DNA from 4 places in the Selenomonas sp. oral taxon 136 genome. Region 3 is predicted to be linked to each of the others. Evidence: riboswitches for the same ligand, from Rfam matches in the RefSeq annotation. Region 3 holds a riboswitch; each other region holds the start of a gene.
The links. A riboswitch is a leader RNA that binds a small molecule or an ion and turns the genes downstream of it on or off. The one in region 3 is predicted to bind cobalamin.

Region 1: it holds a riboswitch for cobalamin, as region 3 does, so the genes downstream of both, AXE86_RS00930 (TonB-dependent receptor) here and AXE86_RS01895 (TonB-dependent receptor plug domain-containing protein) in region 3, are expected to answer to the same signal.
Region 2: it holds a riboswitch for cobalamin, as region 3 does, so the genes downstream of both, AXE86_RS10660 (DASS family sodium-coupled anion symporter) here and AXE86_RS01895 (TonB-dependent receptor plug domain-containing protein) in region 3, are expected to answer to the same signal.
Region 4: it holds a riboswitch for cobalamin, as region 3 does, so the genes downstream of both, AXE86_RS06390 (TonB-dependent receptor) here and AXE86_RS01895 (TonB-dependent receptor plug domain-containing protein) in region 3, are expected to answer to the same signal.

Annotation. Positions count from the first base shown of each region.
Region 1 covers NZ_CP014239.1:205,672-210,638, reverse strand. The annotation lists gene infC (translation initiation factor IF-3) at 1-365, shown strand, start outside; gene rpmI (50S ribosomal protein L35) at 352-549, shown strand; gene rplT (50S ribosomal protein L20) at 600-953, shown strand; gene AXE86_RS00935 (TrmH family RNA methyltransferase) at 1,004-1,834, shown strand; cobalamin riboswitch at 1,927-2,101, shown strand; gene AXE86_RS00930 (TonB-dependent receptor) at 2,342-4,864, shown strand; gene AXE86_RS00925 (autotransporter outer membrane beta-barrel domain-containing protein) at 4,892-4,967, shown strand, end outside.
Region 2 covers NZ_CP014239.1:2,215,871-2,220,837, reverse strand. The annotation lists gene AXE86_RS10670 (hypothetical protein) at 1-631, opposite strand, end outside; gene AXE86_RS10665 (LysR family transcriptional regulator) at 606-1,550, opposite strand; cobalamin riboswitch at 1,849-2,024, shown strand; gene AXE86_RS10660 (DASS family sodium-coupled anion symporter) at 2,338-3,747, shown strand; gene AXE86_RS10655 (ankyrin repeat domain-containing protein) at 4,133-4,967, opposite strand, start outside.
Region 3 covers NZ_CP014239.1:410,072-415,038, reverse strand. The annotation lists gene AXE86_RS01905 (TonB-dependent receptor plug domain-containing protein) at 1-56, shown strand, start outside; gene AXE86_RS01900 (TIM barrel protein) at 59-1,030, shown strand; cobalamin riboswitch at 1,190-1,425, shown strand; gene AXE86_RS01895 (TonB-dependent receptor plug domain-containing protein) at 1,712-3,634, shown strand; gene AXE86_RS01890 (ABC transporter substrate-binding protein) at 3,786-4,772, shown strand.
Region 4 covers NZ_CP014239.1:1,314,689-1,319,655, reverse strand. The annotation lists gene AXE86_RS06390 (TonB-dependent receptor) at 1-1,797, opposite strand, end outside; gene AXE86_RS12730 (hypothetical protein) at 1,887-2,030, opposite strand; cobalamin riboswitch at 1,989-2,160, opposite strand; gene AXE86_RS06385 (DUF456 domain-containing protein) at 2,379-4,094, shown strand; partial or broken gene AXE86_RS13270 (secretion protein HlyD) at 4,156-4,278, shown strand; gene AXE86_RS06380 (hypothetical protein) at 4,334-4,528, shown strand; gene AXE86_RS06375 (hypothetical protein) at 4,480-4,967, shown strand, end outside.

The sequences.
Region 1 (4,967 bases), 200 kb from region 3:
GTGAGAAAGAAGCGAAGAAGAAGCAAAAGACCATCAGCATCAAGGAAGTCAAGCTGCGTCCGAACATCGACGAGCATGACTTTAATGTCAAGCTGAAGAATGCGCTCCGCTTCGTCGAAGAGGGCAACAAGGTCAAGGTGACGATCATGTTCCGTGGGCGTGAGCTCTCCCATCCGGAACTCGGGCGCGTGGTTCTCGACCGCGTCTCCGAACGGCTGGGCGATCTCGTGTCGATCGAACGCGGTGCGAAGCTCGAGGGAAAGAATATGACGATGATTCTTTCGCCGAAGGTGCAGAAGCCCGCCAAGGCGGCAAAACCCGCGAAGCAGGAAGATAAAGGAGGAAATGGCGATGCCGAAGATTAAAACGCGCCGCGCTGCAGCGAAGCGCTTCACCGTAACAGGGAGCGGAGAATTCCGCCGCAACAAGGCATACAAGAGACATATTCTGGAGAAGAAGACGCCGAAGCGCAAGCGCAACCTGCGCAAGGCAGCACTTGCCGACAATTCGGACTACAAGCGCATCCGCAAGATGCTCCCCTACGCATAAACGGGGCAATGAAGAGAACCCTACGTGGGTAGGAAACAGGAGGAATTGCTATGCCAAGAGTAAAGAGCGGTGTTACGGCACACCGTCGTCATAAGAAGATTTTAAAGCTTGCCAAGGGCTATCGCGGCTCGCGCAGCAAGCAGTTCAAGAAGGCAAACGAGACCGTCATGAAGGCGCTTTACTATGCGCGCCGTGACCGTCGTGCAAAGAAGGGCACGTTCCGTCGTCTCTGGATCGCACGCATCAATGCAGCAGCGCGTGCGAACGGCATCTCGTACAGCCGCTTTATCGCGGGTCTGACGAATGCAGGGGTCGAGGTCAACCGCAAGATGCTTGCCGATCTCGCCATTGCCGATGCAGCGGCATTCACGCAGCTTGTGAACGTCGCAAAGGAAAATCAGTAAGATGGGAGCAGCCTGATGAGTCATCGGATTCATCAGGCTCTTTTTATACGATGAAAAAGATCGAGACAATCACGAGTGCGGAGAACCCACTCATCCGCCGCCTCTCCGTGCTGGTACGAAGTCCGCGCCGCGCCGCCAAGGAAAATGTATTCTTGGTGGAGGGACTACGCCTTGCCGAGATGGCAGCGCGCTCAGACGGACAGATCCTACACGCCGTATTGATGGAGCGTGCCTTGGCAGCGGAGCGAGCTGCCATACTGGCAGAGCAGCTGCATCTGCGCGGCGTGCCGGTTAACTGTGTCCCGCCGCGGCTCTTTGCCGCCTGCGCGGAGACGGACGCGCCGCAGGGAATCCTGCTGCTGATGCAGCGTCCCCCCCGCAGATCATTGACCGATCTCGTACACGCGGCGGAGAAAGTACCGTTTTATCTGGCTCTTGATCGTGTGCAGGATCCCGGCAACGTCGGCATGATTCTGCGCACGGCAGATGCAGCGGGCGCAGCGGGCGTGATACTCCTGCGCGGCTGTGCGGATGTATACAGCAGCAAGGTCGTCCGTGCAACGATGGGCTCTCTGTTTTACGTTCCCTTTATCAGCGGCGTCGATGATGAGGAACTCCTGCGTTTCGCACAGGAGCAAAGCCTATATCTCTATGCGGCTGCGTGCGACGCCGATGCTGTGACGCATTTTGCAGCGGATCTGTGCCGCCCCACGATTGTCGTCCTCGGCAACGAGGCAAACGGTGTATCGGAGCGCCTCTTGGGCGCGTGTCAGCACCTCTACGTCCCAATGTGCGGGCAGGCGGAGTCGCTCAACGTCGCCTCGGCCGCCACAGCGATCCTCTATGAGTCCATGCGTCAGCGCAGCTACGCAGGGATATAATAGATATAGTTTTATCACATAGAACTATAAAAAGATTCTTTTATATTATTGACAAAATAAACTAATTTGTAATATCATAAGAGTGAAAAAATTCATATTGTAAGGAAACAGGTGTCGAAAGACTTAATAAGGAATTCGGTATAAGCCGAAGCGGTCCCGCCACTGTAAGAGGAGCCCCGTCATCGTATGCCACTGGAAGAAATTCTGGGAAGGTTTGACAGGGTGAGGAATCTGAGCCAGGAGAATTGCCTGCTTTAACATCACCGTCGATTCGGACGTTGTTCGGAATCGGTACCTGCGAGCGATGGGAAGGGGATCATCTCTGCTTCTTTGTGAAGCAGAGTATCTTCGGCAGGTTTGTTCTGCCGCCTTTTTGAAATGATATGACCGCCTTCGTTCAGAAGGCGGTATTTTTTTGAAAGGAGAGTCCAGTATGTTCTATACTATTGACTGAATATAATGACGGGATTATTTATTTTGGTAATTCTACAGAAATGAGGATAATCTATGTTGTCTCGATGGAAACAAAGACGGCTTGTGTTGGGCGTTATGGGTATGCTGTTGTCTGGTGCGCTGCTTCATCCGATGATTGCCGCAGCAAGAGGTACCGCAACTGATACTGGCGGGGAAGAAGAACAGGCATCTGCCATGGTTCATATGGAGCCGACATCATCGAGTCCTCCGTTGAAATATAGCACTTCTGATATCACCGTCGAGGCGAAGCGTCCCACATGGGAAGATATTCTCTCCCCCGGCACCGTGACCATTATACGCCCGGAGGAGTTCAAGGGCGAACAAAAGACACTGCCTGACTTTCTCAAGATGGTTCCCGGCGTGCATGTACGCGAGGTGCAGGGCAAGGGGCAGTATACGACGGTCACCGTACGCGGCTCGACGGCAGCACAGGTCGGCGTATTCGTCGACGGCGTGCTGACGAATCTCGGCGGCGATGCGGCGGTCGATATCTCGACGATCCCCGTCAGCAATATCGAGCGCATCGAAGTCTACCGCGGCTACATCCCGGCTCGCTTTGCGGGCACCTTCATCGGCGGCATCATTAACGTCGTGACGAAGAAACCGACGGGCGCACATGGATCCGCCGAGATTGGACCGAGCTCCTTCGGCGGGAAAAAAGCCTCCGTTGAGATCACAGCCCCCCTAGGTGCCGGCAGCCTGCTTTTTGGCTACAATCACGAATCGCGTGATGGTGACTTCCCCTACCGCAGCTATGCGGCGGAGCAGTTCTATACAAATACCGACATTGGACGACAGATCGTTGCGACACGGACAGAACTCCAAGGCTACCTCGCTATGACACCGGCAGGGAAAGCCGCGTTTGATATCGCACATGGCGCCGGAGCATGGCAGCAGAATGTAGATGATTGCATCCAGTGGCTGGAGGACAATGGGGGCCGGTTGGTTACTGCTGCGGATGATCCGCACCGCCGGCGGCAATACAATGACTACAGCAATTCGGATCTGCTTGTCAAATGGCAGAATGACGATTGGATGATCAAGGGAACATACAAGACTGTCGATCGGCATCTGCCCGACAGTCTCTGGGTCGATTATCGAAGTTATTTCGATATGATTCAGCCGGGGCTTCTCGTTGATAAATACGATCTCTATAAATACGACAAGCGGCATCAAAAAATCAGTGCAAAGGAGCTGCTCGTACAGCGCCGCTATATAGGAAAGAACTATGAATGGGGCTGGATGGTCGACTACCTCACCCAGAGCAAGGATTACCGCGCCGAGAATATTCACGACGGTCTGCGATACATGATTAAGATTCCCATGCGGGAGTGGAGCCGCTATCGCTCGAAGAAATACAATGTACAGGTGGACGGCACCTATCAGCTCAGCAAGAACAATATGCTCGACTTCCAGATGAATTACTCTCACGAGCGCATGAATATTGACGGCGATGGGCTTAATGAGGTCATCGATGACGTGCAGGCGGGTATCGGAAATCTCTGGGCACAGATGCGCAACCAGTTCGATCAAAATATCTTTAACTTGCAGCTGCAGGATACAATTACGCTTGACAAGAAGCGTTCATGGCAGCTGACGCCTGCCATCCGCTACAATCGTTCACAGATTATAGGATACAGTCAGTTCGGTCGATTCAATCCACTCAAAACATATCGCTGGGTTCACCCGGAGGACAGTCAGGTGGATTCCAAGGTGACATGGCAGCTCGCATTAAAAAAAGAATTCAACAACCACTTTACGATGCGTATGACGGGCGGCACCTACTTCCGCCTGCTCAATATGTACGAAATCGCAGGTGACGGCGCAGGAATCATGCCGGCTCCAATGGATTACAAGGGGAGCGGCGCGAAATTTCCACAGCCCGAGTATGGCAAGCAGTTTGATCTCAGTGCCATTTGGGACGGCAAGTTCCTTGGGGCAGATAATCGAACGACGCTCACATATTTCTGGCGCGATACACAGCGCATGCTCTACCTCTACCGTGCAGGACTCAACTACAGCTCGTACTTCAACGATATGCGCGGGAAGGCGCACGGCATTGAGCTGCAGACGAATTTCCACTGGAAGAAATTTGATCTCGACCTCGAAGGCACGTACCTCAATATAGCGGCGCAGCGCAGGGACTCCTCCCCGGGCGTCCATTATGATTGGTTCGAGGTGCGCCCAACCTATCAACCGAAGTGGGAAGGCAATCTCCGACTGACCTATCGCCCGACGGAGAAGTGGCTCTTCTTCAGTGAGGGACACTATGTTTCGCAGTACTACACGCACTATGCCATCCCGCAGGTCAGGGATCCTGTGGAAAAGGAACTTTCCGGCAGGCCGAGAGCAGCGTTGAAAACAATCAACTTGGGATTCAAGTGGTCGCCGCGCAAGGATATGACGCTGTCGATTGGCTGCAATGACGTGTTCGATGCAGCGTCGAAGCTAAAGGTGCACAGCGTGCAGCGTTACTTAAGCGAACCCAGTTGGGTAAATATCGAGTATCCGCTGCAGGGACGCACTTACTATATGAGCTTCCGCTATGAGTTCTAAAGAATCACCGATAAAAGGAGGAGCATTATGAAATCGCATTTTGGTAAAGTGCAGCGTATGCGGCTTTCTGTTCTCATTATGGGCGGACTGCTCTGTGCTTCGA
Region 2 (4,967 bases), 640 kb from region 3:
CCGCCTGTGGGATGAGCGCATAGACATCGCTGCGCTCCGGCATGAGATCCATGCGTGCAAGCGCATTCCGGCAGCCCGACGGCGTGACAAGGACATGCGCCGCGCCCTCTTCCCGCAGGAAATCCGACACGCCCGCCGTATCGCTCATCGGCGGCGGCAGCGGCGCCGATGCCGTGACCGTCCCCTCCTCCGGCGGCAGCGCGGCGAGGAGCTCTTCTGCAGTCTCGTGCCGGATGCTGTCCGCCTTTGCCAGCGGCCCACGAAAGAAACAGCGCACGATGCAGCCCGTCTCCGCAGAGAGCGTACACTCGATATCTGCAAAACCCAGGCGTGTGAGGATGTCGAGACAGGAGAGATAGATCACGACCACACGTACACCGAGCAGGCGTGCGGCATCGCGCACTGCATCTCGGATCGTTTCCTCCGCCGTTCCAAGCACGTAATCCTCTGCCCGCACAGCAGCATAACGGAACCGCCCGCATGCACCGATCTGCATTGCGCGATGGTAGATGGAGCGAAAACAGATGAGTGCCCCCGCTGCGACAACGACGAGATCACGTCGCGCCCACAGGCGGTCGAGACTCGTGTCAAAGTCCCGAATTTCCTCAGCGAGAATCGGCTGCATCGACATCCTCCTCATCGTGAAGCAATTCCTCTCCGCCCTGGTTTCCGTTCTCCTCCCCAAGGATGTCAAGGAAGAGATTCATTGCGGGGCTGCGCCATTTATTCCGATGAACCCCGTAGTATGATGTTACAGTCATCGGATCCGACTGCGCTGCAGACAGCCGGCCGAGAGCCATGCGCTCCCGCACCGCATGATCCGGCAGCAGCGCAATCCCCATATCGTTTTCAACCAGATTGATGATGGTCTGCGTGCTTCGCAGCTCAATCATATTCGTAAACGAGATCCCCCGCTGCCGCAGATAGTCGTCTGCCAGCTGCCGAATCTCACCCGGATGCGGCATCGTGATCAGCGGCATCTCGTTGATCTCCATCTCCCGCTCACGAAGGTTCGGGCACCATACAGCTGCACCAACCGAGGTATAGAAATGCACGGGGCACTCCTCAAACACCCGGAACGCAAGGTTCTCCTTGTCTCTCTCCTGAATCGTGTATGCAAGACCGACATCGATCTGCCCGTCACGGAGTGCCGCAACAACATCACGGCTCGTGAGTGAACGCAGACGCAGATCAACACGCGGTGCATGCCCATGCAGACGTTTGAGCAGGGGCGGCAGACGGAAGCAGAGCAGCGACTCCGGCGCGCCGACTGTGAGCGTCCCCTGATAGGCGGCAACACCGTATTGAAAGCTTTTGACCTTCTTCACTGCAGCAAGCACCTCGTCCACATACGGAATCAGTTCCTCTCCCGCCTTTGTCAGGATCATGCGCCGCCCGCTTTTCTCAAAAAGCGGTACGCCCGTCAGCTTTTCCAGCTGCGCGATGTGGAACGTAATCGTCGACGGCGTGTAACTGAGGAGACGCGCCGCCTTTGTAAAGCTGCCCGTGCGTACAATTGTCTTGAACGTCGTGAATATCTTTAGCTCCATCCGTATCTATCCTCATTGGCAAGTACGAAATACTCAAAAAAATGTAGAGAAGAAATCGTTCATTGTAAAATGAAATTGGACACATAAAAAGTCGAACATACAAAATCGCTCCGGCAAAACACCTTTGCCAAGACCAGTATATTCGACGCTCATTCTACCATAAAATACCGCGTATTCAAACATCTAAACGTCAATCAGCGCATACAGTCAAGCCGATGGTTCAACTCCTTTCGCCTCTCTCTTGACAATAGGCAGAAGCAGTGATATTCTTCCTCACGGAAGCCATCATCACGACAAACAGCATACTGATGAATTAGGTGTCGCAAGACTTAATAGAGAAGCCGGAAGAGCCGGCGCAGTCCCGCCACTGTGTCAGCGAGCGAATCTGCAGAAAACGTCACTGAGGAAACTTTGGAAGGCGCAGAGGAGCGATGAACTGGAGCCAGGAAGAACTGCCTGATCGACGATCACCGTCTGACCTGCGAGCGACGGGAAGGGGATCTGTGTCTTGCGCTGGATCGATCCGCATCTTTGCGGTGACCTTTCGACGGCGGTTTTATGCGCTGTGACGCTGCACGCGGCAAGGCAAGGATATTTTGCAGTCTCTTCTCTCATTTGCAGAAAGGGGCTGCTTTTATTTGCGAACGTTCAGGACGCAGAACTGCCCTCTTCCCGCCGGCCTCGGACGTATGCTCTGCAAATCTACAGCTTCCATGGGCGTCGCAGGAAATGCTTTCGGCAAAAGGGGACTGCGGCGGAGAACTCATATTTTTGATGGGGTGAACACATGAACACGAAGAGAAGAAATGCACTCATCACGATCGGCGTCGGACTCATCCTATGGTTCCTGCCGGTTCCTGACGGAGTCACAGTACTCGCCTGGCATTTGCTTGCGGTCTTTATCGCGACAGTGCTGGGCTTTATTCTGCATCCGCTGCCGATCGGCGCGGTGGCCTTCATCGCGATTTCCTTCTCCGCATGGACAGGCCTGCTAAAGACGTCCGATGCTTTGGCAGGCTACGGCAACAGCACGATCTGGCTGATCGTCTGTGCGTTCCTCTATTCCCGCGGCTTCATCAAGAGCGGACTCGGCAAACGCATCGCTTTCCGCATCATCGAGGCAATCGGCAAGAGCGCGTTGTCGCTCGGCTATGCCATCGCCCTGAGCGAGCTTGTGATCTCGCCCGCAACGCCCTCGGCCACAGCGCGCGGCGGCGGCATTCTCTATCCAATCGTGCGTTCACTCGCGGAGGCTCTAGGCTCAAAACCCGGTGAGAGCGCACGCCGCATCGGCACCTACCTCATGCAGGTCGGCTACCATACAGACGCCGTGACCTGCACGATGTTCGTGACCTCGATGGCGGGCAACCCGCTCTGCGTGGCGCTCGCCGAGAAGACGCTGGGCGTTCAGGTCACGTGGATGGGCTGGGCGAGCGCTGCAATTGTGCCGGGACTCATCGCGCTCCTGCTCGTCCCCTATGTCATGATGAAACTTTCGCCGCCCGAACTCGTGCGTATTCCCGACGCCAAGGATCTGGCACAGCGTGAGCTTTCTGAAATGGGGCCGATGAGCCTTGCGGAAAAGGGACTTTCCGTCATCTTCGTTGTCTCTCTCGCACTCTGGGCAAGCTCCGGCCTCACGAACATCGACGCGACACCCGTTGCCATGGGCGCAGTCTGCCTCATGCTGATACTCGACATCATCAACTGGCAGGACGTCATCCAGGAAAAGGGTGCATGGGACGCGATGTTCTGGATGGGCTCTTTGATGACACTCGCTTCGGCTCTCGCAAAATCGGGCATCATCACATGGATCGCCAATGGTGCGGGCGCGGCGATTTCCTCGCTCGGCTTCGGTTGGCTTATTTCCTGCCTCATCATCCTGCTCTTCTACACCTACATCCACTACGCCTTCGCCAGTGTCACGGCACGCATCAGTGCCCTCTATGCGGCATTCATCGCTGTCAGCGTCAGCGTCGGTGCACCGCCCCTTTTGGTCGCCATCATCTTCGGCATCTTCGCCGATGTGCCGATCTCCCTCACGCATTACGGCAACGGCTGCGCCCCGATCTACTTTGGCGGAGGCTATGTCTCGCAAAGCGAATGGTGGAAGAACGGCTTCATCATGACGACCATTACGACGCTGATCTACCTGACAATCGGCGCGGCATGGTGGAAAGTCTTGGGCCTTTGGTAAATAGTAAATCACTGGCAGCCCCCTACGTGGGGGCTTTTTATATACCATTCTCCCCTCCCTCGTTGCCCGTAAACAGGACGACAAACTCTTTTAGGCTCCCTGAGTCTGTCATAATATCCTCTTGTAACTGATTCTTGATATAATTCCAGAATAAGAGAATTATGACTTAGTGTAGGGGAAAATGGCTAATGATTCTTTGCAAAACTACAAGAGATCCCAAACGCTAGTACAGTGACTGGGATCTCTTGTATGATAGAGTTTTTCTTCGTTCAGACGTACGGACGGATATCCTATTTTCCTGTGATAGGTTGACCTTCATCAAATCGCTCTGCCATATGCTTGTAATGAAGTACAGCTGACTAAGCAGTATGAACTATCACAGCTGTCAGTACGAATTGCCATTTTCATAGGTTTCCTCCATATTTCCGGTTTTTGGATTGAACCCATCTATAAATAGCTCTGCACCATGTGCCAACAACAATTCTTTTTGTTCCTCGTTGTATTTTTCTCCTACAACAGACAGCTCATCATAAACCATGCTTAACGCCGATGACCGAATATGCCACTCATCCTTCGTACTGCACATAGAATCGAAATCCGTATTGTAATTAGGGTCAGCCCCTCTGCTTAGTAAAAATTCCATAATACGAGCGTCTGGAATATATACCGATTCGCATAGCGGAGTACACAGACACCCAAATCCGTATAAATTGATATCAGCCCCATGCTCGAGAAGGTAATCAACGCACTTCTGCATCTGGGAAATTTTTTGTTCCACATCGTCCATGGATTTCCTAGGATCACATTCATCCAAATAATCATCTGCGACAGCCTCAACACATTTATAGACCGGAGTCCCACCGTCTTGGTCTATCGCCAGTACATCTGCACCGGCTTCTATTGCAATCCGTATGGCATCTATGTCGAGATTATCACAGGCCTTAAATAGTGATATATCCTTCTCTGTAAAGCGATTTATCTTCTCGCCGTGTAGTAGCTCCATATCCTTGAGAGAAAGCGTCGTAAAATAATCCTTGATTTCGTCCCATCCATAAGAAATGTCCTTTCGTTTATATCTGTTCCAGCTGAGCAAATCGTGAGCTCCATAATCTTTTTTTACGTCATCTGTGTCGATGATAATGTTCAGAACAGGGGCCGGAGTCATGCTCAACGAAGGCCCATCAATAAAGGTAGAATCTGTTATTTGATATTCCGTGGAA
Region 3 (4,967 bases):
CAAAATATTATGTTGCACCGATCAACTGCCTCCTGAGCTACAGTTACAAGTTCTGACCATGCTTACCTTAACCAATCTCTCTAATGCGGACTGCGATGTGGAGCATATCCTTCACGGCGATGCTGGTGCCCTTCCTGCCATCCTGCAGGAACCGGGGCTTGACGGCATCGAGTTCATGCTCTGTGCGCCATGGGATCGCACGCTGTTTCCACCCGCGTACATCAAGGGGGTACATCTCCTGTTTTGGCCGACGTGGGTTGACTTTTGGCGTGGGGACCATTTTGCACTCATGGCGGAGTTCGGCAGTGAGGACAATATCCGAGGCTACTACGGCTCGTTGGATGTTGCCGACTGGGTGGAGGGCTGGCGGGAGAATCTGCGGCGGGCGGCAGAGTGTCAGCCGCAGTATCTCGTCTTCCACGTTGCACATAACTGCACATCGGAGATGTATACGCGCATGTTTTCTGTCACGGATGAGGACGTCGTTCGCGCGGCCATCGAGCTTGTCAATGCGATTGCCGGCGAGATACCGAGGGGCTGCAAACTCCTTTTTGAAAATCTCTGGTGGCCGGGACTGACCTTTCAAAAACCGCAGCTCGCCGCTGAGCTCTTGGAGCGCGTCAGCTATCCCGACACGGGCTTTATGCTCGACACGGGGCATCTGATGAACACGAACTTGGATCTGCAGAGCGAGGCGGAGGGTGCGGCATATGTGCAAAAGGTCTACCACGAGCTTGGAGCATTGGGTAAGCGCGTCTATGGCATTCACCTGCACCAATCCCTCTCAGGGGCATATACGCGGGAGATGATGCGTCGGCATGTAGGATGGAAGACATCGCTCGACTGGCAGGCGGCGATGGACTACGTCATGCATGTCGATCAGCATCAGCCGTTTCATACCGATGCGGCACGCCGTATCGTCGAGACTGTCCAGCCAATGTATCTCGTTCACGAGTTCCAGCATCGTTCCCGTGATGATCTGGCGAGTAAGCTGCGCATACAGCAGCGCGCCGCAGCGCACGACCGATAGATTCAGGTTCACTGCATGGTGTGTCTTTTCCCTTTTATCGAGCACTGCTTTGTCATGTATTCGTAGTGCTCTATATTGGTGTTTGGAGTTGTTAGTATATTTGCGCTTGACAGGACAATAAATTCGTATTATAGTACGATATGTCGAATTGCTGGAAAACTGAATATTATCGAATTAGGTGTCAAAGACTTAATAGAGAATTCGGTGAAGGCTCTATGGCAGTATGCCATGCAGACCGATGCCGAAGCGGTCCCGCCACTGTATCAGCGAGCGAGCCTGCAGGGCGTGCAGAGATGATCTGCCGCCCCGATTTGCCACTGGAGGAATGTCCTCTGGGAAGGAGCAGGTGAACGATGACCTGGAGCCAGGAGAACTGCCTAGTTATGAATCACTGCTTGTACCTGCGAGTGACGGGGAAGGGATTCTATCGTGAGCGTATATTGTGCGCCCAAATCATATTTTTTCGTGAGTCTATCCCCTTTCTGTATCGCAGGAAGGGGATTTTTATTTCCATGATTCATGCCATGCATCAAAAAGATGCGTCAAGATGCTTGTGCCGAATTTATCAGTGCTTCCGGAATATACTTTTCTCTGACTGACGAAGTGCATCCCTTCGCAGCAGATGAATAGATGGTGTATTGCCCTGCAGTAATGTGTAATGTTTTAGGAGGAGATTACGAGATGAAGAGATTGGGGTCAAGGAAGAAGCTAGGAGCAGCTCTGACAGCAGCCCTCAGTGTAAGCGTGCTGTCCCTGGGCGGTCATGCATTCGCAGCCGATGTGAGTGATACGGCAGATGAACATGCTCTGGGGGAGACGGTCGTCACGGCGACAAGAACCCCGAACAAGGAACTCAAGACGGATGCAAATATCACGGTGATTACAGGCAAGGATATCGAGCGCCGCCACTACACCGACCTCACGCAGGCGCTGCGCGATGTGCCAGGCGTTACGGTCAATGCGTATGCACCGGCGGGATATAACAACAGCAGCAAATTCTACATCAACGGGTCGGAACATGTGGTCTTTCTGATCGATGGTGTCCGCCAGAACTATGCGGGGGGCTTTTCGGCCTCTTTGGCATCTGCGATGAAGGATCTTAGCGGCATCGACCGCATCGAGGTGCTGCACGGCTCGGCGTCAACGCTCTATGGATCGGATGCGAAGGGCGGCGTTATCAACATCATCACGAAGAAGGCATCGGGGATGAAGACGACGCTCGGCATCGGCTACGGCAGTTATGGACGTCAGCAGTACAGCATCGCGAATGCGGGCGGTGAGCACGGATGGGACTGGCGCATCAAGTACCAGAAGGATAAGAGCGGAGACTTTTCGGATGCGCACGGCAATACGGTGCCGTCTCATCTGGATGCGGACTCGGTCAATCTTCACCTCGGCAAGGATCTGAGCAAGGCATCCTATCTTGCCTTCAATCTGCGCTCATACAAGGACTCGGATCGCTATCAGGCACTCTATGAAAAGCAGCAGGGGCTCAATGTCAATCGCGGGAACTATGATTATTTGGATGGCGATTTGATTTGGAATGTGAAAATCAATGACACGACCAAGAACCAAATGAGTATCTCGCGCAGCAAATATGATTATGATACTTTCACCCATGGCATGTGGACTCCTGCGGGATCCAGTTATGATTTTAGTGATTCGACATGGAGATTCAGCGACCAATTCGACAAGAAGCTCGGCAACCATCTGCTGACGGCTGGCTTCGAATTCATAAAGGATGATACGACGATCAAGAACGGCGGCATTGTGAGCATCGATGATCGTACGCTCATCAACCGCTCCTTCTATTTGCAGGATCAGTGGAGCATCCTTCCGACGCTGAAACTCACAGCGGGTATTCGTCATGACAGCAACTCGTCCTTTGGCAGTCACAACAGCCCGAGTGTCAGCCTCGGCTATGACATTGATCCGATGACGCACGCCTATGCTTCTTACAGTGCGTACTTCATCACGCCGACGCCGAATGAACTTTATGCGCCGACATACGGCAATCCAAACCTCAAGCCCGAGTCCGGCAACACGAAGGAGATCGGTATTGCCCGTGACTTTGGCAGAGGTCTCAGCCTCACGGCGAGCTACTTCAAGCGCCACTCGAAGGATCGTATCGGTTACCATCCTGTGACATACGTGAACATCAATGTCGGCGATGAGGATGCCCATGGCTGGTCGCTGCAGCTCGCGAAGCGCGTTGACTCGCATCTGCGCGCGCGCCTCGGTTATACACGGACGCATGTCGGCAAGACGGAGCAGAGAGGCGTGAATGCAGACGGTTATCTGCCCGAGGATCAGTGGAACATCGGTGTCGACTACCGCAACCGTGCATTCGATGCGTCGCTGCTTGCCCGCGGGATCGTTGGACGCCCGGGACCGGTACGCGGTGCTTTCCCGACGGATAATTACTGGGTCGTCGATCTTGCGATGAACTATCAGATTGCCGACGCAACAAAGGTATATCTCAAGGCGAACAACATTTTCAACCAGTTCTATGCCGAGCATTCGAATGTAAAGTGGGGCGCTCCCGGACAGTGGTGGACGGCACCCGGACGCAACTTCATGATCGGCGTGGAGCAGAGCTTCTAACGTTTCCCTCTGGCAGCGTTCCCGTGTGGTGCGCCGCCGAGGTATTTCATAACTTTATAACACAGTAACTCCCCTTTCTGCGCTGTAGAGAGGGGAGTTTACAAAATAATGAGGCAAGTTTCATGAGAGGGATAAAAGGGGTTGTGGAACTATGAGCAGATGGCTGCGTGCAGTGATGCTGCCGTGCATATTCATGCTGTTATTCTCTTTGACGGGCTGTGGTATTTCGGACAGGCAGGCTCAGAACACCTACAATGTTACTGATGCGGATGGGACGGTTGTGTCTATTTTGCATAAGCCCCAACGGATCCTGACGATTGGCGCGAGCAGTGATGAGATGATGCTTGGCCTTGTGGAGTCGAAGCGCATGGCTGCCATCAATGAGACTCTTGCCAATACAGAGGATACGAATATTCCATGGGTACGTGAAAAAATCTCAAACGTTATTTCTCGCAACCCATCAGTGGAGGAAATCGCTGCTTTGCGGCCGGATCTCGTTGCTGTTCCGGAATGGCTGCCGAAAGAGAATGTCGATGCAATACGAGACCTGAATATACCTGTTGTTGTCTTTAGGTCAGCAGCCACCATCGACGATATCCATGAAAATATACGCTTGCTTGCTGCGGCTGTTGGAGAATCGGAGCGCGGGGAGAAGCTCATTAAGAAAATGGAAGACAAACTTGCTGAGCTCCAAGAGAAAATTGCCTTAGTGCCGGAGGAGAAGAAACACAAGCGTATTGCGCTTATTTCCATTATGCCAAATTATGGCGGCGCGGGGTCTACCTTTGATGAACTCTGTCGTTATACGGAGTCCATCAATGCAAAGGCTGCCGCAGGGAATCATATGGGACAGGAGATGACAAAAGAGCAGCTCATTGCTGCGAATCCTGACTACCTCTTCTTCCCCAGCCATGAAAACGCGGGGTCGCGGGAAGAAGGGTTTGGCAAGCAGTACTTAGAAGACCCTTCGCTGGCGCAGATGACGGGCATACGGGAAAAGCACATTGGACATCCGTGGGCACGATATGTCTACAATATTTCTCAAGATATTGTATTTGGCATACAAGAGACTGCATGGATTCTTTATGGCGATGAATTCCGACTGTCGCGACAGGAGTTTTTGACGGCTGTGGAGTAAAGGAGGTTCTGATACATTCGATGCTACCCCCGTGACGTAGTTTTTGCTGCTCGTACTTTGACGGAAAATCCTCCACAGAGCACCACGCTGCATTCGGAGTACCACACGTTCAGACGAAAAAACGACACCGATCTGGCGAATGTCATTTTATCGGCGGCCATTTTAACTTAGGGCGGTGCATCAGGCCGAAGCCTT
Region 4 (4,967 bases), 900 kb from region 3:
GGTCTTGCCGCCACTCGTATACTCACCGGACTCAAAGGTATAGTTAAAATACGCACGCCAGTCACGATGAAAACGGTGTTTCAGTTCAAACTCCGCCCCCTTGACCATCGCTTCGTTCAGATTATAGTAGGCACGCACGTTATTCCTCTTTGCAATCGCAATCTTGTCCTCCGTGTCCACGCGGAACAGCGTCAGTCCATAGGAGGTATTTCTACCGATCTTCTGCTTGACTCCCAGCTCAAGTGTACGGGAGATCTCCGGGGTCAGATCCGGGTTTGCCTGGATAGAGCTCGCACTGTTTCCCGCACGGCGATAGAGCCGATAGATCGACGGGGGATTAAAGGATTTTCCATAGCTTACATAGAGCATTGTATCCTTTTGCGGCTCATAGCTAACGGCAAACTTCGGACTCCACGCATGGAACGATGTGTCCTCGTAGTCCCTGCGTGCGGCTCCAATGTAGGAGTACCCGTCCTTCTTGTCGAAGCGGTCATAGCGTATACCGAGCTGAAGTTTCCAGCGTGCATCCAGTGCCAGCTCATCCTGCAAAAAGAGTGCCGACGACATCACAGAACCGCCGCTCTGCTGATACGGTGCGCCATAGGTCGAGCCCCAATCCTTCCAATGGAGGAGATCGAATCTGCGATAGCGCATTTTATCCTTCATCCACGAGAATCCGGCAAGCAGTGTATTGTTGCCAAGCGTCCACTTTTTCTGCAGATCCGCATTATAGTTCTTGGCCGGATACTCCGCACGGTCGCCGGCACCCGTCCAGTCAATATCCGTTGCTCCATCAGCACTGGAGTATCCATCCTTCCAAGTATTGCTGTAGCCAATTCCTGCCTTGAAACCGTTCTTTGTATCCTCATAGCGCAGTTTGTGAATATCCTGCTCCCGCTGGCCATAGTAGCCAAGAAAATCATCGGGCGAAGCACTGATATAGTTTCCGTTTGGCAGAAGGACAGTGCCTGAGAAAACAGGGAGCCCGGCGGCATCCCTGAAATAGGTGATGGGATCATGATAGGAGTACTGATACGAGGCATGCAGATAGGTGTAGCCAAGTGAGCGGTTCTTGTCAAACGCATAATTCAGATCGACGAAGGTATTCTCACTGTCCTTCTTCTTTGCCCCACGGCTGCCTATAATATAGTCGCCATCAGACAGCCTCCTGAAGGAACCGGTCGCATCGGGCGTATAACTTCCACTGTCTTCCTCCGCCGTTACGGCATGACCGACCCATCCGTCCGACGTACGCTTCTCATAGCCGACGCGGAAGGAAATATTCTTATCACCACCTGTGACCTGAAGTCCGCGCTGCCATGTATTGTTGCTGCCTCTCTGAAGATCGACCTGTCCATGGATTTGAGGTTTTGTCGCCTCTGATGCAGTCGGCTTCTTCGTGATGATATTGATGATGCCCGCGACGGCATGTCCACCATAGAGCGACGATCCGGCGCCACGCACGATCTCAATGCGATCAATATTGGTCAGTGGGATGGAGTCCCAATTGACACCTCCGTCAAAGGCAGTGTTCAGCATCTGCCCATTATACATGACGAGGATATCTGCGCCCGAAAATCCGCGTAGCATGACACCATCCTTGACTTCGGCTGTTGGTGCAACGTAAATGCCCGCCTCACGTGTCAGGGCATCGCGCAGACTAAACGCATGCCTTTTTTCAAGATCCTTCGCGGTGATGACCGTCACGTTAGCAGGGATTTTCATGCGTGGCTCTGCGATACGAGTCGCCGTCACAACGGTTTCGCCAAGGGTATGTTCATCTGGTGATGCGTGCACGTCCGCCGCGCCCTCCTACGCCGCTGCCGGCACCGTCCATGCTGCGCTCAGTGCCGCCAATGCGACCGCAAGTGCCAAATTCCGTCGTGTCATTTCCATTCCCCCAAAATCACACAGATGACCGTGTACGCCCGCAAAAAAAGCCTGCCGTCCTGTCCATCGCAGGATGCAGTGGCGCGCGCCATGAGCGCACCGGCGTACGAGATTCGGTAGGTCTTCCGGCTCTGCTTCATCGTTGCCCTGCCTTCCCGGTTTCCCAGTGACATCATAGGGCATCCTCAGCATTACGGCGGCGGGACCGCATCGGCATTGCACCGATTTCCCTGTTACGCCCCGAGGGGCACCGAACCTGCTTATTTATATTTGCTATCGTAGTATACCGTAGGTATATCGCAGTGTCAATTACTTTTCACAGATTTCATTCGTGTACGCCGCACTCTCGTCCATCCCCGTCGGGGGCACGATTCGGTGTTCGATCCGCTGCGGATTCATTCGCACAAACGCAGGCTTTTCACGCTTTTCGCAACATGATATAATGAGAATCAAATTATATGATGCATCGCTGAACAGGAGGGTACTGCATGGCTGACCGCATTATTGCTCAGGCGGATCTTTCCGGGATATGGAACTGTCTGCGGGAGCTCGGTGAGTACATCGACACAACCAATTCCAATGTCATCACCGTCGGCAAGAATGTCGACGCGCTGCAGCAGGATTTCGATGCGCTGACGGCGGATTTCCACGCCTTCGTGCAGGCGCACCGCCTCACCGCGCGCGCCCAGCTCGCGGAGACTCGTCTCGTCAAGCTGCGGCAGGAGCTCGAGCAAAAGTACGGGCACTACGCCGAGATCCGCCGCACGACGAAGGGCATCCTGCAGGCGAACGATCTCGCCATCGTGCGGCAGGAGACGGTGCGCGCGGCAGGCGAGGAGCTGATGCTGCGCGCACCCGAGTACTGGCTCGCGTCCGCGCTTGTCGCCCTCTCCGCCTGGATCAGCGACCACGAGGAGATCGCCGTGCGTGCGCTCCGCGAGGCACTGCGCCGTGACGAGGAGAAGACGGCGCTCTTCTTTGCCCTCGTCTGCCGCCGTGCGGGACGCGGTGCCCCTGCCCTGCACTGGGCGCAGCACTATCTCATGCGTCAGGATGAGACGGCACTCGACCGCAAGGCGATCCTCATCGTCGATGCGTATGCGAGCGGGCTCCTAGGCGTGGACACGGAGGGGCTGATTGCGCAGCAGCTCGACGCATGGCTCGCCCGCCTCTCCGAGCAGCCGGGCTTTGTCGAGGCGCAGGAGGGCCGCTGGAAGGAGGCGCTCTCCCTCATGCAGCCCGAGACGCCCGCCGCGTTCCACTATCCCTATCTCGAGGAGCACAGCCCGACCGTCGCCGATCTGAAGTCCACACTCGCCGGCGCGGAGCTACACGGCAAATTTTACGCGCACGTCCAGCAAATCGTCATGCAGAACCCGCCCATGCGCACGCTGGTGCAGGAGCTCGACCGCGTCCTCACGAACCTCGTGACGGATTTCGACGCGGCGGAGCAGCCCCTGCGCGAAGCGGTGACGTTCGAGCAGCTCGTCGCGGATGAGGGCGGCGACGAGACGCGCGCAAAGAAGGAAATGCAGCTCAAGCAGGAGGCGTTCGAGGAGCGGCGCGACTTTATGCAGCTCCTGACCGACGCCGCCATGAACCCGAAGGAGGCGCAGGCGAGCGTCGCGACGCAGAAGATGGCGCTCGCCATATCCAAGGACTGGATGCTCTCCGCCTATCGCGACCACATCGCGGAGAACCGCGCCGCCGTGCCGCACAGCATTGCGCTGCGCATCGGGGAGTTCGAGGGGGAGACGGAAAACGGCGAGAACGAGGAGGAGCTCCTGCGGCAGTTCGCCGCGTGGAACGACGCCATGCGCGACCGCGAGCTGGCAAAGCTGCGTCTGACCGGGAAGCAGGAGCTCTGCCGGTGGGCGGGCATCGTCCCCATCGTCCTCGGGTTCTATCTCGGCGGTGCGGTCGGGCTCGTCATCGGCGCGGTCATCGGCGTGCTCATCTACCTGAACTACCGCAGCGCAAAGCGCGCCCTCGAAACGCAGCGCGAGGAGCTGCAGGAGCGCTTTGCCGAGCAGGGCAAAACAGGGGCGGAGATCGTGCGCGGCCTCCTCGCCGAGGTCGTGGACTACCGCGAGGCATTCCGCGCGCTCGACGCCGAGAGCCAAAAGGCGCTGGATTACCTCACGTCATTGGACGTTTCCGCCTTCCGCACCGTCCGCGAGGGCGGCCGCAGGATGCAGATATAGGAGGCAACAATGAACGGGCTAGGGAATCACTGATAAAATGAGGTCTGCCAGATTGGCGTAGATTTTTTGTCCGATTGAGGCAGCAAACCGGACGCATAGCAAGAGCTATGTGGAGGATTTGCTAACGAAAAGCGGGCGAAAAAGATGCGTCAAGATGGTTGTGCCGAATTTATCAGTGATTCCCTATAGATCAGCGCCCGCAGGTGTCTCGCCGAGGATATAGATATAGGAGGCCTACGATGAACGAACAACATCCGTTTGCTGCGATCCCCACAAGCGATGCGGCAGCGCACGGCGCAGCAACCCCCGCCGCACAGGACGCACGCAGCCCGCAGGAGAGGCGCGCCCGCGGCGAGTCCGAGGTGCTCGCGGCGGGGCTGCCCGCGTGGAACCTCGAGCCGCCGACCGCGCCCGTGCGCAGGAGACGCGCATGATCGCCCCGCCGCGCACCTACGCCCAGTGGGCGGCGCTCCTAACGACATTCGCTGCGGGGACGGCGGACGAGGAGGCAGTGCACGCCATGCGCGCGGGGACGCTCGTGTGGCAGTCGGGCGTCGCCGAGCGGTTCACCCAGCGGCTGCTCGATGCCCTGAACACGCGCATCCAGAAGGACGGCGACACATTTTCGCGCGACCTCGCGCGCGCATCCGCCGAGCAGGATACCATCGCGGCACTCCTCGCCCAGCGGCGCAGATTTCGCACGCTCTATGCGGCGGCCGATCTCCCCGCCCTCCCCGCCGCGACGCGCAAAGAGACCATCGCTGCCGTACAGACGGCAGCCGACCGCACGCAGGAGTCCCTTGAGGCCTCCGCAAAGACAGACCGCACGGGGCGCATGAGCGCGCTCGTGCGCAGCCACAGGGTAAACGTACT